DNA from 4 places in the Paenibacillus sp. LjRoot153 genome. Region 3 is predicted to be linked to each of the others. Evidence: predicted binding sites of a transcription regulator. Region 3 holds the regulator's gene; each other region holds the start of a gene.
What was found. The regulator Rex, encoded in region 3, represses fermentation and respiration genes when NADH is low (regulators of the CRP and FNR family bind a similar motif). The targets are predictions, from matches to a motif close to TTGTGAAATATTTCACAA.

Region 1: a site for Rex is predicted at 2,461-2,478, ahead of nirB (nitrite reductase large subunit NirB). Genes of this name have one in related genera too.
Region 2: a site for Rex is predicted at 2,361-2,378, ahead of ACSQ8P_RS09100 (nitrate/nitrite transporter). Genes of this name have one in related genera too.
Region 4: a site for Rex is predicted at 1,619-1,636, ahead of adhE (bifunctional acetaldehyde-CoA/alcohol dehydrogenase). Genes of this name have one in related genera too.

The regions. Positions count from the first base shown of each region.
Region 1 is NZ_CAXUQH020000001.1:4,542,773-4,546,994, reverse strand. Features, by position in the region: gene ACSQ8P_RS19445 (alpha-galactosidase) at 1-1,502, shown strand, start outside; gene ACSQ8P_RS19440 (GNAT family N-acetyltransferase) at 1,578-2,039, opposite strand; gene nirB (nitrite reductase large subunit NirB) at 2,647-4,222, shown strand, end outside.
Region 2 is NZ_CAXUQH020000001.1:2,065,237-2,069,458, reverse strand. Features, by position in the region: gene nirB (nitrite reductase large subunit NirB) at 1-829, opposite strand, end outside; gene ACSQ8P_RS09100 (nitrate/nitrite transporter) at 1,104-2,345, opposite strand; gene ACSQ8P_RS09095 (ANTAR domain-containing response regulator) at 2,810-3,460, shown strand; gene ACSQ8P_RS09090 (anthranilate phosphoribosyltransferase) at 3,457-4,222, shown strand, end outside.
Region 3 is NZ_CAXUQH020000001.1:5,011,148-5,015,369, reverse strand. Features, by position in the region: gene dinG (ATP-dependent DNA helicase DinG) at 1-1,297, shown strand, start outside; gene ACSQ8P_RS21690 (redox-sensing transcriptional repressor Rex) at 1,301-1,921, shown strand; gene ACSQ8P_RS21685 (anion permease) at 1,976-2,977, opposite strand; gene ACSQ8P_RS21680 (DUF47 domain-containing protein) at 3,037-3,663, opposite strand; gene ACSQ8P_RS21675 (amidohydrolase) at 3,922-4,222, shown strand, end outside.
Region 4 is NZ_CAXUQH020000001.1:1,277,859-1,282,080, forward strand. Features, by position in the region: gene ACSQ8P_RS05700 (hypothetical protein) at 1-129, opposite strand, end outside; gene ACSQ8P_RS05705 (DoxX family membrane protein) at 282-806, shown strand; gene mobA (molybdenum cofactor guanylyltransferase) at 922-1,551, shown strand; gene adhE (bifunctional acetaldehyde-CoA/alcohol dehydrogenase) at 1,776-4,222, shown strand, end outside.

The sequences.
Region 1 (4,222 bases), 470 kb from region 3:
AAAAGCGAAGCTTACGAGGAAATCTGCTGTTTCTTACGAAAACACTTCATGAGAGTGGTTTATTGATTATTAAAGAAGGTCCAACACAACTCGGGATCTTTGATAACTCTCGCATGGAATTTCAATTTCGAGGGAAGAGTTTGAGCCTGGAAGGGACGGGGGTCAGTGAAGAAGATCTCCAACAAACGGAAGAAATCACCTCTTATGGAGTAACCGTTGGTGTTTATGATGGAACTATGCTCGGCGGATATCATTTACTTCAAACGTATCATCGGAATCTTCGTGATCACAATACGGTTAGGGATAGCTTCATGATGAGCAATACATGGGGGGATCGCTCGAAAGATGGTGCCATCGGTGAGACATTTTTGATTAAAGAATTGAAGGCAGCAGCCGCTCTTGGATTAAGCATCATGCAAATTGACGACGGTTGGCAAAAGGGAGTAACGAGCAATTCCGTACTAGCAGCAACGAAGTCGAATGGAGGGCTGTGGAGCGATTATTATAGCGGTGATGGAGATTTCTGGGAGGTACATCCGGACAGATTTCCGAACGGTCTCACACCTATAGTTTCGCTTGCCCGGGAACTTGGGGTTGCTTTAGGTTTATGGTACTCACCAGACTCGGTCCATGACTATTTGAATTGGGAAAAGGACATTGCTACCTTATTGAATCTACATAGAAATTACAATATTCGTGCATTTAAATTAGATGGGATTGAAATACGCTCTAAGCTGGGAGAGATTAGGTTACTGAAAATGATGCGATTCGTCCAGAAAGCGACCAATGGACAAGTTGATTTCAATATCGATACGACTGCTCAGAAGAGACTAGGTTACTTTGGGCAAACTCAATATGGCAGTATCTTTCTTGAAAATCGCTACACCGATTGGAAAAATTATTATCCGCATTGGACGCTTCGCAATCTTTGGATGTTAGCTCCTTATCTGCCATCTTCAAGGCTGCAAATGGAATTCTTGAATGTGAATCGCAACACGGATAACTATGCGGAAGATCCGTTAGCTCCGGACGCATGCGGGCAAGTCTATGCGTTCGCAGCAACAGCTTTCTCGAATCCATTAGCTTGGATGGAACTAACGAGTTTAACGGATCAGCAAATAGATTGTTTGTCTACGATCATTCAGGCGTTGAAGCCAAATCATGCTGATATCTTATCTGGACAAGTTTTACCTATAGGTGAAGAACCATCTGGTGCCAGCTGGACAGGATTGCAAAGTATTTGCGGCCTAACGCATGGTTATGTCCTCATCTTCCGTGAACTGCACGAATCTGACACTGCAGCTATGAAACTTTGGGGCGTGAGTGGTGTGGTGAACGTAACCGAGTTGCTGCGAATGGATGTAAAAGATGAGGTGCTCATTCCGCGCACGCAGCTTCAAATGGTCTGGGAATCGACACCACAAGGAGAATATGTGGTCACCCGACCAGCACCTTTTACTTTCGTCTTGTATCGGTACGACACATCATCGAGTTCCAAATAAATGTTGAACAACACAGAAGAGGTTGGCCTATTGTCTTAAATGACATGGGGCCAACCTCTTTTTTTGTTACCTTACTTATACTAGTGCCTTTTCATATAGAAAGACGTCGAAACCATCTATGGTTGCTGGACCTTTTTGCTGGTAGCCGTTTTTCATAAATAACTTTTGAGCACCGAGTTGATTGGATAGCGTGTCAAGAATAAGGTGGTTGATGCCAAGTTCTCTGGCCTTTTGTTCCAATTGGGAAAGTATTTGTTGACCATAGCCCTTCTTCTGGTGACTAGGGTGAACACGAAGACGCTTAATTTCGGCTTTACCTTCCTTTAACAGCTTTAAGCCGCCCATGGCTAACACATTACCGTCTGGTCCTGTACCCACCAGAAATTCACCGCCATCTTTCAAATACTGTTCAGGTATATGCAAAATATCATGGTAATGCTGATGAGTAGGTTCTACTTTTGCCTCAGAGATGACTAATAAATGAATCCTCCATAAATCATCCGTATCCAACGTGGAGTAGCGCCGCGTTTTGATCATAAAGTTTTCCTCCTCTTTCCCAAAAAAACAAATTAGGTATATATGTAATATAAACTAACGTAATTCTGATAACAAATAACCTTTTCTTATAGAAAATCATAATTTTTTAAATATTTCCGTGACAATTTCAATTAAATCTAACATGGATTTGCAGTTGAGTGTGGTTTTCAAACAATACAATTCCAATTTGCTTTTAGAAAATGAATGAAGTTGAATTTGTTTTTGTAAAAAGTTGGATGGATAATCTGTGTGAATGCAAAATGTCTCTTCAATAATTGTTATGTAACATGACATGAGTTAAAGTCATTTTCAAATTTACGTATGTCAATATTGTAGGCAATTTTGAGTGGAAGCGGAAACATTGGATAAAACACGTACAAAATACCAATAAAAATGAATTAATATTCGTGTTTTTCAAATTATGTGTACTTAATCACAACAATTTGGCAAATTTTTGTTGAAAAATACGATGATACAGCGTATATTGATAACAAGAAGCAAATGTTAGATAATTTTACACAACTAAACGATTATCCTTATTACAACACAATAGAGATATAACATTACTCATCATGTTAGTTAAATTCGAATGGGAGCGTGAAATAGGATGAAGAAAAAAATAGTTTTAGTTGGAAATGGCATGGCTGGAGTTAACTGTATAGAGCAATTGCTAAAACTTGCACCTAACTCATACGAAATCACGATCTTTGGGAAAGAACCTCATCCAAACTATAACCGTATCCTGCTCTCATCTGTATTGGCTGGAGATGCGGATATGAAGGATATCGTCATTAATGATTGGTCTTGGTACACAGACAACAACATTACATTGCATACGGGTCATACCGTTAACAAGATAGATACGGAACGCAAGCTCGTCAGTACAGATCTTGGAATTACAGTAGGCTACGATGAACTGATTCTGGCAACTGGATCACTGCCATTCATGCTCCCACTGCCTGGTGCAGACAAAGAAGGTGTGATTGCGTTCCGCGATATTGGGGATTGCGAGACGATGATGGAAACCGCCAAGAAATACAAAAAAGCAGTAGTGATCGGCGGCGGTCTACTCGGGCTTGAAGCAGCACGCGGATTGCTGAACCTGAATATGGAAGTCTCCGTCGTGCATATCAACGAATACTTAATGAATCTTCAACTCGACAGAACCGCATCCTTGATGCTGCAACAAGAATTAGAGCAACAAGGGATGAAGTTCCTGCTCAAGAAAAATAGTGAAACCATTCTAGGCAAAAAACGGGTAACTGGACTTCGTTTTACGGATGGTTCAGAGGTAGATGCTGATCTTATCGTGATGGCTGTTGGGATTAGACCTAATATGGCACTTGCGAAGAACAGTGGCATTGAAATCAATCGAGGCATAGTTGTCAATGATTTCCTTGAAACGAGTGTCCCGCATATATACTCCATTGGCGAATGTACAGAGCATCGTGGTGTTGCATACGGTCTAGTGGCGCCCCTATATGAGCAAGGAGCAGTTCTTGCGAAGCGTTTAGCAGGTGTTAGTACGGATGGTTATCAAGGTTCCGTCGTTTCTACGAAGCTCAAAGTTTCTGGTGTTGACGTCTTCTCCGCAGGTGAGTATGCAGATAAACCAGGTACGCGTGCAGTTCGTGTACAAGATGATTTTGATGGCATCTATAAGAAGGTTGTCATTCGTGATGGGAAAGTGATCGGGGCTGTCTTGTTCGGTGACATCAGCGATGGTTCAAGATTGTTCGCTATGATCCGCAACGGCGAGGATGTAACAGGCAAAGAAAAGACAGTACTCCTAGGCGATGGTGGAGGCAAGACGAAGTCTGGAGTTGATTTAGTTGCTGGCATGAGCGCAGACGAGATTGTATGTGGTTGTAATGGAGTTTCCAAAGGGGCCATTGTCCAAGCGATTCAAGAGAAAGGCTGCTCCAGCGTTAATGATATCAAAGCATGCACGAAAGCTTCCGCTTCTTGCGGAGGGTGTAAGCCACTTGTAGCCGATGTGCTGACTTATGTCCTTGGTGCAGACGGTGTGAAAACCGTCAAGGAAGGGATTTGCGGTTGTACAACGCTCGGGCGAGACGAAGTTGTAGAAGCGATTCGCACGATGCAACTTACGACTACGAAAGAAGTTATGAACGTTCTTGAATGGTCCAATACAGAAGGGTGCTCCAAGTGTCGTCCAGCAT
Region 2 (4,222 bases), 2.9 Mb from region 3:
CGGCGTACACATTCGGTACGTTAGTTTGCAAGTAGTCATTCACAATGATGCCTGGGTTACATTCAATGCCAGCTTCTTTCGCAAGGGCTACATTAGGACGAATACCAACAGCCATAACAATCAGATCAGCTTCGGCAATCGTGCCATCCTTAAATTTAAGGCCCGTTACCCGTTTGTCTCCTACAATTTCTGCCGATTGCTTCTCTAACAAGAAGTTGATGCCTTGCTCTTCAAGAGCAGCTTGCAGCATTTTGGATGCCGTCCGATCAAGTTGACGTTCCATAATCGTATCAACGATATGAACGACATCGACTTTCATACCGAGATTAAGGAAGCCACGCGCTGCTTCTAAGCCTAGCAATCCGCCGCCGATGACAATCGCTTTCTTGTACTTGGTAGCCGACTCAATCATGATTTCACAATCACGGATCGTTCTGTAGGCCATGACGCCTTCTTTGTCTGCACCTGGCATAGGAATCATGAATGGATTAGAGCCTGTTGCCAAAATTAATTTATCATAGGGAACGGTCAGACCTTTATCGCTCGTTACAGTTTGGGCCAGTGTGTCAATGCCGGTGATTGTTTGATTCGTATATAAGGTAATGTTATTGTTCGCATACCATTCATAAGGGTGGATAACGATATCCTCAACTTTTGAATCGCCGGAGAGCACATAGGACAACAAGATTCTATTGTAGTTGGGATGCGGTTCACTACCGAAAATCGTAACCTCATATTTATCTGGCGTCAGTTTTAATAAATGTTCTACGGCGTTAACTCCCGCCATTCCGTTTCCGACCAGGACTAGCTTCTCTTTTTTGACTGTCATTGTGATCATCCTTCCATCCATTTACTATGGCATTCAATTGAATTTAGGTAGTTGTGAAAAAAGGGTCATTTAGGAGCAAAGCTCCCAAATGACAAATTTGGGATATGGAGCTTGAGCAGTTCAACTACGAAAGCATAAAACGTAAACTTTCGTATCTACTGCAAAGACGCTAGTCGTAACGTCTTTGCCCATACAGCCTGATGAGCAAGCTGCATGAGCAAAAACTTTACATTTGCCGCTGACCAAGTAAAATCAGCGGCGCCATATGTCTATGTTAAGCCTGAACTGTATCTATGCTTGTTGGAGCTGCTTTTACTTTGCCGCCTTCGCCAATCCAAGTACGTTTCCATTGCCCTTGAACAACCGCAATAATGACGATACAGCTGAGTGCAATTCCACTAAGAATCAGAAAGCCTGGTGTAAAAGAACCCGTGGATAGCTTTAGGTTTCCAAGAATTTTAGGCAAGAAGTAACCACCTAATCCCCCTGCTGCTCCCACAATTCCTGTCATAACACCAATTTCCGATTTGAAACGCTGTGGCACTAATTGGAACACCGAACCATTTCCCATTCCGAAAGCCATCATAGCGACAAAGAGCATGACTGTTGTCAATGAAAGTGCAGGAAGCGTTGAGATACCTGCCATCATTAAACCAACAACACCGTAAAGAACCATTAACATGCGAATTCCGCCAAGCTTATCTGCGAGCCAACCACCTACGGGACGGAAGAAGCTGCCTCCGATGACGCAAAGCGTTGTAAAATCTGCAGCACGTACAGGTGAAAGTCCATATTGCGTATTAAAGAAAATCGTAAGATAAGATGCCATTCCTACAAAACCACCGAAAGTTACACTGTAGAAAATACAGAACAACCACGAATCCTTCTGTTTCAAAACTTTACCGTACTCTGCAATCGTTTTTGGTGCTGGTTTATTGGGACTATCCTTTGCCAAAATACTAAATACAACCAGGGTTAACGCGATTGGAATCATGGCAATACCGAAAACAACGTGCCAGTCTCCATAATGTTGTGCTAACCGATTTGCAAACAAGGTAGCGAAAATCGTTCCGCTATTGCCTGCCCCTGCAATACCCATTGCTAATCCTTGATACTGCGGCGGGTACCAGCTGCTGGCGAGCGGCAGTGCTGCAGCAAAGCTTGCTCCTGCGATACCAAGCATCAGTGCTACGAAATACATGTCTCCCATTGTGTTAGCGAACTGCCATCCCCAGAATAATGGTATTAGGGTAAGAGAAAGTCCAATCTGTCCTGTTAGTTTAGGACCAATCTTATCTGTTAGTACGCCAAGTACTAATCGTAGGACCGCCCCCCCCAAAGTTGGTAAAGCAACCAAATTTGCTTTCTGTGCGGCATCCAACCCAAAATCTTTGGCAAGGATGACTGCTAGCGGTCCAAGAAGTACCCAAACCATGAAGCTCATGTCAAAATACAAAAATGAACTGAACAAAGACCCTTTGTGCCCCACTTGCATAAAACTTTTCCGATCTACCATGCAATCCCTCTCCTTTTGTGAGGCTTTTCGCCTTCTTTTTGTCCTATCCATTTTTTTGACTGCACGTTGACAGAAAAGGCCGACAAACATACCCTATCAAACACGGGATGTTTATCGGCCTCATTGCCACTGCTGCCACTTCCTCGTGAACAGCATGATAGATGTAGTTTTTTCATTACAATGAACATAAAAAGCCTATCCAGTTACGTATTTGTAAGGGGATAGGCGCCGTTGCCTTCGTCAGGTGGCACATCATTGTGCCGATTTCTTAACTTGATTATACGATGAGCTCAATCCTATGTCAATAAACTTAACACAAAAAAATTATCATAGAGAATCCATGTAGCATATCGACAAATTTCAGGTGCATATGCTATAGTATTGCCGTATAATAATACCAAATAAGACCTAAACCTAACATGTACTTGTCATGAGTTGAAGTTATTCAAGATGGAGGTATTCCCATGTTACAATCATTCATTCTGGTCGACGAGTTCATGACTACTCGCTCAGCTACCTCCGCTGAGCCCTCACATGCTGTTCGAACGGAAGACATTCAAGGAAAAGAATCTTTGCCTGATGAAATCATGAAGAATCTGGGGTTCCGCATTTATACTTCATCTAATATGAAAGAAATTTCCTTTATCATCCCCAAGGTCGATGCTGTATTATTATCAGTAGGTCCTGAACAAGTCACAGATTGGCGTGTACGCTTGCTCGCACAGCGGAGTCTTCCAATGTTCTGGTGGTGTGATACGCATACTTTTCCTTCAAATGAATGTAAGATGGATGCGGGAATTGATGGCTTGATCGGTCCCAGAATGAGCCCTTTGGAAATTCATTGTGCTTTGATACTGGGTGTGAACCATTATTTCCAACGAACCGAGTGGCATCAGGAGCGCGAACAACTGCTGTCCAAACTCGAAGAACGTAAATGGGTTGATCAGGCGAAGCGAATTTTATGCGATATCAAAGGTATCTCGGAAGCTGAGGCTTATGACTTCCTCCGTAAACAAGCTATGAATGAACGTAAGCGTATGGTCGACGTCGCAACCTCCATCGTCAAGGTATATCAGATACTACAGGATCAGAACAAAGGGGGCCGCAAACGATGATATCCTTATTAAAAGAAGTAGGCCGCGGTAAACGCGGAGCCAGAGACCTTTCCTATGAAGAAGCTGCTCAAGCAGCTGAACTCATTCTAACCGGTGCAGCCACGCAAGCTCAGATCGGTGCTTTTCTTGTAGCAGAACGAATTAAAATGGAATCACCTGATGAAATCAAAGCCTTTATTCATGCATTGCGACAACATATTAGCACTTATCCTATGCCTGGAAGTATGGACTGTGCAGGTCCCTATGACGGTCGCACACGCACGTTTATCGCGACATTACCGACCGCATTCGTACTCGCAGCATGCGGATTACCTACTACGCTGCACGGCAGCCCGAGTATGCCGCCAAAATGGGGCATCACCTTGTCCGATGTGCTTGCGGCAATGGGAGTTAATGCGCTTGAAGCATCACGCGAAGCATTGGTTTCTGCTGCAGCGCGAACAGGCTTCTTGTTTACACCGACCGAAAGCTGGTGTGGGCCGCTTGGTGAGCTGCGCGAAATCCGCAAAGAGCTCGGTTTGAGAACCGTGTTCAATACGGCGGAAAAACTGCTGCGCTTCACAGAGGCTCCTTATATGGCAGTCGGTGTGTTTCACGGAACTGTTTTTGAGAAAATCACGAATTTGCTCATTGATATAGGTGTTTCTCGCGGTATTGTGGTACAGGGTATGGAAGGCTCGGAGGACTTAGGTGTCGATAAACGTACACGAACCTACCTCATTCAAGACGGGGCAAGTGAGTTATTCATTGTAGATCCTGAAA
Region 3 (4,222 bases):
GCGCGCAGCGGCTTGGAGCCAAACGATTGATGGTCTATTCCCAAAAATCATATCGATCAAAGAGGACTGGGAACGTTTAAGTGAAGCCCTGTACGAATTGGTTTCCTCTAGAAGTGATCCTTCGCAATCGGAAACTTCGCAATATGTGCTGCGTTTGAAGCCTGATACACTGCCTGCTAATTGGCGTGAGCTTTTGATCATGGAGGATAACATTTATTTAAATGCGAATGAACTCTTGCGAACTTTGGATAAATTGTTGAATGAGTTAAAGGAACAGCAGGATGGGCTTGGTGTTCAAGGGTTAGTGACCGATCTGAATGGTACCGTGAAAGAACTATATGCACATCGTGATGCGCTTCATTTCTTTATGAAAATGGCAGATGAGGGGTATGTCTACTGGGTCGAAGCCGGCACGTATGCGAAAGCCAAATCAGTCCAGTTGAACTCAGTACCAACAGACGTGAGCGGGTTGCTGCAGCAGCATTTTTTTGAAACGAAAGACAGTATTATTCTGACCTCCGCAACGCTTTCGGTGAATAAATCGTTTCAATACTCGGCGGAGCAACTAGGATTAGCCATTCCAGAGGACGAAGAGACAGGTAAGCTCAAAACGGTTCAGTTGCCATCTCCTTTTAACTATCGTGAGCAAGCTTTGGTCGTCATTCCACGTGATTTCCCAACGATTAAGGGAGCGGGTGACCCTGTTTTTATCGAAGCACTGATCAACTCTCTGAGTGATGTGGCACAGGTGACGAAGGGGCGTATGCTGGTACTTTGTACATCGAATCGGATGTTGAAGCTCGTGCATGCAGGCATGAAGGAGAAGCTGAGTCCGCATGGCATCACAGTGCTTGGACAGGGTGTAGACAGTGGCAATCGGAGTAAGTTGACCCGGATGTTCCAAGATAACAAAATGTGCGTGCTGCTGGGTACTAGCTCGTTCTGGGAAGGTGTGGATATTCCCGGGGATGCTCTTAGCTGTTTAGCCATCATCCGTCTACCCTTCCAGCCGCCTAATCATCCACTGGTCGAAGCCAAGTGTGAAAATATCAAGAAGCGGAATGAAAATCCGTTCATGAAATTTTCTGTCCCACAAGCTGTCATTCGCTTTAAGCAGGGGTTTGGTCGACTTGTTCGTAGAGCGTCAGACAAAGGGATCGTTATTATCTATGACACACGAGTTATTGAAACGTATTATGGCAAGCATTTCCTCTACTCGTTGCCTGGTCCGAAGATCGAGCATATGACATGTGAACAAATGTTACCGAGGATCGAGCAGTGGATGGGGGGAGCCTAAGACGTGAAAACACAAAAAATTTCGGAAGCTGTTGTCCGCAGATTACCTATCTATTTACGTTATCTAAACGAGTTGCAAATGAACAATGTTTCCACGGTTTCTTCTCAGGATTTAGGTCAAAAGTTAGATCTGAATCCTGCTCAAATTAGGAAGGATTTAGCTTATTTTGGCGAGTTTGGCAAAAAAGGAATCGGCTATGATATCAATTATTTGATCGAGAAGATTCGCCAGATTCTTAAATTAGATCGACATATTCAAGTTGCGCTCGTTGGCGCAGGAAACTTAGGCAGAGCACTTTGCAATTATAATACGTACCTACGAAATGATATGAAAATTGTGGCTTTATTCGATGCTATGCCATCTAAGACAGGCGAAGTGATTAATAACTTAGTTGTGCTCCCCATGGATAAAATGAAGTCGGTTATGTCTGAGCTTGGCGTGCGGATCGGTATTATAACCGTTCCCGCGGCCGAAGCACAGAATGTAGCGAATGAATTCGTAGCTTGTGGCATTGAAGCGATCTTAAACTTTGCTCCCGTCATCATTAAAGTACCTCCAGATGTTCGAGTGCATTATGCGGATTTCACGACAGAGCTTCAGAGCTTGGCCTATTATCTCGATTAGCATGAAAAAGGCACGACCCGCGCAGCTTCAGCGGGTCGTGCCTTTGATTGTTTATTACATAATTAAACGGAATATCGCAAAGTACAGCGTATACGCAAGAACCATTGAGATTGGAATGGTAATAATCCAAGTGATTAACATGCGACCTACTGTACCCCATTGTACTTCATGGAAACGCATGACACTGCCTGTCCCGATGATCGCTGAGGAAATGACATGTGTTGTAGATAATGGTTTACCGATGAAGGTTGAGATTTGAATGACGATTGAAGATGTTAAATCGGCAGCAAAACCGTTAATCGGTTCAATTTTAACAATTTTACCTGAGACCGTTTTAATGATGCGCCATCCGCCAATTGATGTTCCAAGACCCATCGCGAGGGCTGCAGCAATCTTTACCCAAATCGGCACATTCAAATCATCTTGTACACCGGCAGCAACGAGACCAAATACGATAATCCCCATCGCTTTTTGCGCATCGTTACCACCGTGGGAGTACGAAAGTAATCCGGCAGAAATGATTTGAAGCGTACGAAATCCACGATTTAGCTTGGACCGGGAGGTATTCCCTGACCAAAGCACGATGTATTTGATCAATACCATGATGAGATAACCTAGAACGAAAGCGATAATTGGTGATAAAATGAGAATGATAATAATTTGTGTGAAACCACTCCAGTTTACGCCATTGAAGCCTGCTCCCGCGATTACCGCACCAGCTAAGGCACCAAGCAACGTGTGGGAGGACGAAGATGGAATTGACAAGTACCAGGTAAGCAGGTTCCATATGATTGCCGCGAGTAAGGCAGCAATAACAATCTCAACACCATTCTCGATCTTAGCGGGATTGGCAATACTTCCACCTACTGTTTTGGCTACCTCAGAAGAAACCATGGCGCCAACGAAATTAAGTGAAGCAGCCATAAATATAGCGACTCGAGGACTTAATGCTCGGGTAGAAATTGAAGTCGCAATCGCATTAGCTGTATCGTGGAATCCGTTGATGAAGTCGAATAGCAGGGCTAGTGCAACGATTATGATCAAATAAGTTAACATGAATTCCTCCTAGCGTTTTCCAATCGGAAAACTATCTTCGTACACCAGGACATCTCGTCTTAGGAGTAACGAAGTACTACACTGTCTAGAATGTTAGCCACATCTTCGCAAGCATCGGTTGTTTCTTCCAAACGCTCGTAAATTTCTTTGAGTTTAAAATCTTCGTACACGTCTTTACGTGTTATAAAAATTTGACGGATCCCTTCGCGCATCAAGCGATCTCCATCATTCTCAAGCTTATTTATAGCAACGGTGTGCTCCGGAATTTGCATATACTTTTTCTTTGCTAAAAGCTTAAAAGCATCTAACATATGTTGACAGGAATCTACAATCACACCTGAGAAATCTTTCATGTAGGAATCCGTATGAGAAACATTCAAATAGTCGAAACGAGCAATCGTAGCTTCAATACCATCGGTAACATCATCGACCTTGGACGCTAGAATCATAATATCTTCTCGATCAATCGGCGTGATAAATACTTTGTTTAATCCTCTGAAGATGTCATGTGTGATGGAGTCTCCTGCATGTTCAAGATCATGAATCGCTTTAACATACTCAATTGGGGGTTTATCACCCATCATTGCCGTGCGAAACAGTTGAGCTGTTTGCAAAGCGTTCTCTGCAGCACGAATAAGAAGTTGCAAGAAATCGACTTCGTTCTTTCTGGTGAATAACGTTGTCATAGAATCCTCCTAATTTTTACTATATGTACAAGTTTTTGAACGAATTTGTGAATTGAAAATGACCAAATTGTAGAAAAAACTCACAATGTTTAAAGTATCATATTCATTGGGGCTAAAGCAACGAAAATTCCGTGACAATTTACAATTTCTCAACATCATAGGAATCGTACGCTGCTTCCTTGATTTTACAAGCTTGAAGATGTAAAGTTTATGGAGCAGTAGCTGTTTATAGAATGAGCATAGAGAGGGTTTTTTACTATGAAAAAAACAATAATTTTAAATGGTAATTTTATTTCTAATAAGGAAGACAAAACATCTATAAAAGGCTGTATGGTTATCGAAGCCAGTCAAATTACATACATCGGGGCAGAAGTCCCCGAACCAATAGAGAATTATGATGAAGTGATTGACGGAACGAATAAGCTGTATATGCCAGGCCTAGTGAATACACATGGACATGCTGCGATGTCATTGCTTCGCGGTTATGGTGACGACCTTGCGCTGCAAGTATGGTTAGAGGAAAAAATGTGGCCGATGGAAGGGAAATTCACTTCGCAGG
Region 4 (4,222 bases), 3.7 Mb from region 3:
ATCCCTAAGGCATTGTTCATAATCTATCAAGGTAGGCTTTTGATTCTCCTCCAAGAAAATAATGCCCCTTAATAAGGAACTTTTATCATGGTGGATTACTTTAAAATGAACTGTAAATTCTCTCTTCATAAATTGGACCAGCTCCCTGTTCTCGCACAAGATCAAAGATTAATTAAATTCATTATAAATAAGATAAATGTAGGAAGCTGTGATTATTATCACTTACACGTCACTCTCTTCGATCTACAATAAAAGCATAAAGGACGAAGGAGATGGTTCAAATGATGAAATGGTTAAGGGAAAATAACTACGCTGCAATGCTCTTGACGATCATTCGTTTGTATGTCGGTTGGGAATGGATGATAGCAGGATGGCACAAAATCACAGGTGAAAAAGCTTTCGACGCTACAGGATATCTAAAAGGAGCAATTGCTAAACCAGTTCTTGAAAGCGGAACGACAGATATGGTTTATGCGAATTATGTTGCTTTCTTGAAAAATTTTGCTCTACCGCATGTTGGGTGGTTTAACGTTATGGTTCCTTGGGGGGAATTATTGGTTGGTTTGGGTCTACTGTTAGGTGCGTTGACTACTGTAGCAATTTTCTTCGGCTTAATGATGAATTTTATGTATATGTTTGCTGGTACTGTCAGCAGTAATCCATGGTTAATGCTTCTGGGATTCTTCATATTAGCGGCAGGCGCTAATGCAGGTAAATTTGGTGTGGACCATATGATCCTTCCCTACTTACACAAGTGGTTGGATAAGATCTTAGAACTGTTCCATTTAAAAGCAAAATTCAGATAAGATGAGGGCCTAATCCAATGATAAATAGTGATAACACCTGTTCTTTCTACTCCGTAATCTGAGAGTAAGAGTGGGTGTTTTTTCATTAACTATATATTAATTTGAAAGGGAAGTGATGGGTATGCTTTCAGGAGTTATTTTGGCTGGTGGAGCAAACCGTCGAATGAACGGAGAACTGACGGCATTACTCCCGTTTGGCGGAAAGCCTCTTATTGTCCGGCAGATAGATTGTATGAGGGAAATATGCGATGAGTTGATTATTGTTACCAATGATCCCAAGCCCTATCTAAATAAAGTCGATCGTTCCGTTCGTATTATTACGGATTTTTTTGCAGGTCATGGCCCTCTTGGTGGTATGCACGCCGCATTATCTCTAGCTATACATACTTCCGTCTGGGTAGTCGGGTGCGATATGCCCTTTATTTCTAGTAAAGCAGCGCAGTTGTTGATGCAAAGAAAACTGGATGGATTTGAGGCCGTTGTTCCTTTGGTGGCCAGCGAGCTTTACCCATTACATGGCATTTATGACCGAGCCTGTGCGTCCCACATCGCGCATTTATTAAATCAAGGGGAAACCAAAGTTTCTGCCTTGCTAAACCATGTTTTTTGGAGCGAACTAGGGGAGCGTTTCTTACTTGAGAACGGCGTTGATTTGAATTTTGTTTCCAATATCAAAACGTTTGAGGAATACGAGGCCATGGGCTTTGTAGTACATGTTCAAAAGGATTCATCACTTGGTAATTAACAAAATGTAGCGGAAGCAAGGCAGCGATTTTATGAAAATAGAACTGCTGCCTTTTCTATAAATTAGAATGTGAAATTATTCACAATAAATTCAAAGAAGAAATCGCTTTAACCTCTCGTTATGTGATTTTTATCATAGTTAGGGTTCCTGATTAAGCTTAATCTAAGAGTAGAACAACAAGGTAACGGCTTCACATGGAATGAAAATAAAGGAGTGAATAAACCATGACAACCAAAGAAGCGAAGATGAATGAACGGATTTCAGCGCAAGAGGAAGTCAACCAACTGGTGGCCAGAGCGAAAGAAGCACAGCAGCAATTTCTAAAGCTAGATCAAGATCAGGTAGACCATGTCATTCAGCAAATGGCATTAGCCGGCATCGATAGGCACATGGTTCTCGCCAAGCTTGCTGTGGAGGAAACCGGTCGTGGCGTGTATGAAGATAAAATCACCAAGAATCTATTTGCTACTGAATATATTTACCACAGCATTAAAAATAACAAGACGGTCGGTGTGATTGAGGAAAATACGTATGAGAACTACCGAATGGTGGCTGAGCCCGTGGGCATTATCGCTGGTGTTACGCCTGTAACCAATCCGACTTCGACGACGATGTTCAAATCATTGATTGCAACCAAAACCCGTAATCCGATCATATTCGCCTTCCACCCGTCTGCGCAACAATCAAGTGCTGCGGCAGCAGCGACATTACTGGATGCGGCAGTTAAGGCCGGCGCGCCAGAGCATTGTATTCAATGGGTGAAGCATCCATCTGTGGAAGCTACGCAGTTGCTGATGAATCATCCCGATGTGGCGCTAGTTCTAGCTACTGGAGGCTCTTCCATGGTGAAGGCAGCCTATAGCACCGGTAAGCCTGCTTTGGGCGTCGGACCTGGTAATGTTCCTTGCTTCATAGAGAAGACAGCGAATTTGCAGCAGGCTGTGAATGACTTGATCCTATCCAAGACCTTTGATAACGGCATGATTTGCGCCTCCGAACAAGCAGTCATTATTGAGGAACCGGTCTATGCGGAAACAAAAAAATTGATGGTGGATCAGGGCTGTTACTTTTTAAATAAAGAAGAAACAGAAGCGGTCTCCAAACTGGTAATTAACAGTGAGAAATGTGCGGTGAACGCGGTTATCGTGGGTCAATCTGCTGTGAAAATTGCTGAGATGGCTGGTATTCAGGTGCCTGTGAATACGAAAATGCTAGTCGCGGAACTAGCGGGTGTCGGTGAGGCCTACCCATTGTCAGCTGAAAAGCTAAGCCCCGTACTCGCTTGTTACAAAGTGAAGAACGCGGAGCAAGGCATTGACAGGGCTGTGGAAGTGGTGAAATTCGGAGGCATGGGACATTCCTCTGTCATTCACTCACAGAATACAGAGGTCATACAGGCATTCTCCAATAAGCTTCAAACGGGACGTGTGATTGTTAATTCACCTTCCACACATGGCGCTATTGGGGACATTTATAATACGAATTTGCCATCCTTGACACTAGGTTGCGGTTCATACGGACATAATTCCACGACCTCTAATGTGAGCGCGGTGAATCTAATCAATGTGAAACGGGTTGCTTACCGTACGGTCAATATGCAGTGGTTCAAGATACCGCCGAAGATTTATTTTGAAAAGGGAGCTACTCAGTATTTAGAGAAAATGCCTGACATTACTCGGGTGATGATTGTCACGGATCCGATGATGGTGAAGCTCGGTTATGTAGAGCGTGTAGAATACTACCTCCGCAAACGGCAGCTTCCCGTCTATATCGAAGTGTTCTCGGATGTAGAGCCTGATCCGTCTGTTGAAACCATAGAACGCGGCCAGGCACAGATGGCAAGCTTCCAGCCGGATTGCATTATCGCCTTGGGCGGCGGGTCACCAATGGATGCGGCTAAAGCGATGTGGCTGTTCTATGAATACCCAGATACTAGCTTTGATGCCTTAAAGCAAAAATTCATGGATATCCGTAAACGGGTTTACAAATATCCGCGTCTGGGACGCAAAGCGAAATTTGTCGCGATTCCTACGACTTCGGGTACAGGTTCGGAAGTGACGTCTTTCGCTGTAATTACAGATAAAGAAAAAGGCAATACAAAGTACCCGCTTGCTGATTATGAGCTTACACCGGATGTTGCCATCATTGATCCTGATTACGTGTACAGCTTACCGAAGACAGCGGTAGCAGACACCGGTATGGATGTCCTAACGCACGCCATTGAATCGTATGTGTCTGTGATGGCGAATGATTATTCCGATGGTATGGCGATGAAAGCCATCCAATTAGTGTTCCAAAACTTAGAGAAATCGTATGCCACAGGAGATCCTATTGCCCGTGAGAAAATGCATAATGCCTCAACCATTGCCGGTATGGCCTTCGCGAATGCTTTCCTGGGTATTAATCACAGCTTGGCGCATAAATGGGGCGGCGAGTATCACACCGCACATGGACGTACCAACGCGATTTTGATGCCGCATGTCATTCGCTATAATGCTCAAAAGCCGACGAAGTTTACTTCGTTCCCGAAATACGATCACTTCGTAGCCGACCAACGCTATGCTGAAATCGCGCGCATGCTGGGGCTTCCAGCTAATACAACGGAAGAAGGCGTGAACAGCCTTATCGAGGCGATCCGCAAGCTGAACAAAATTCTCGGAATTCCGGAGAA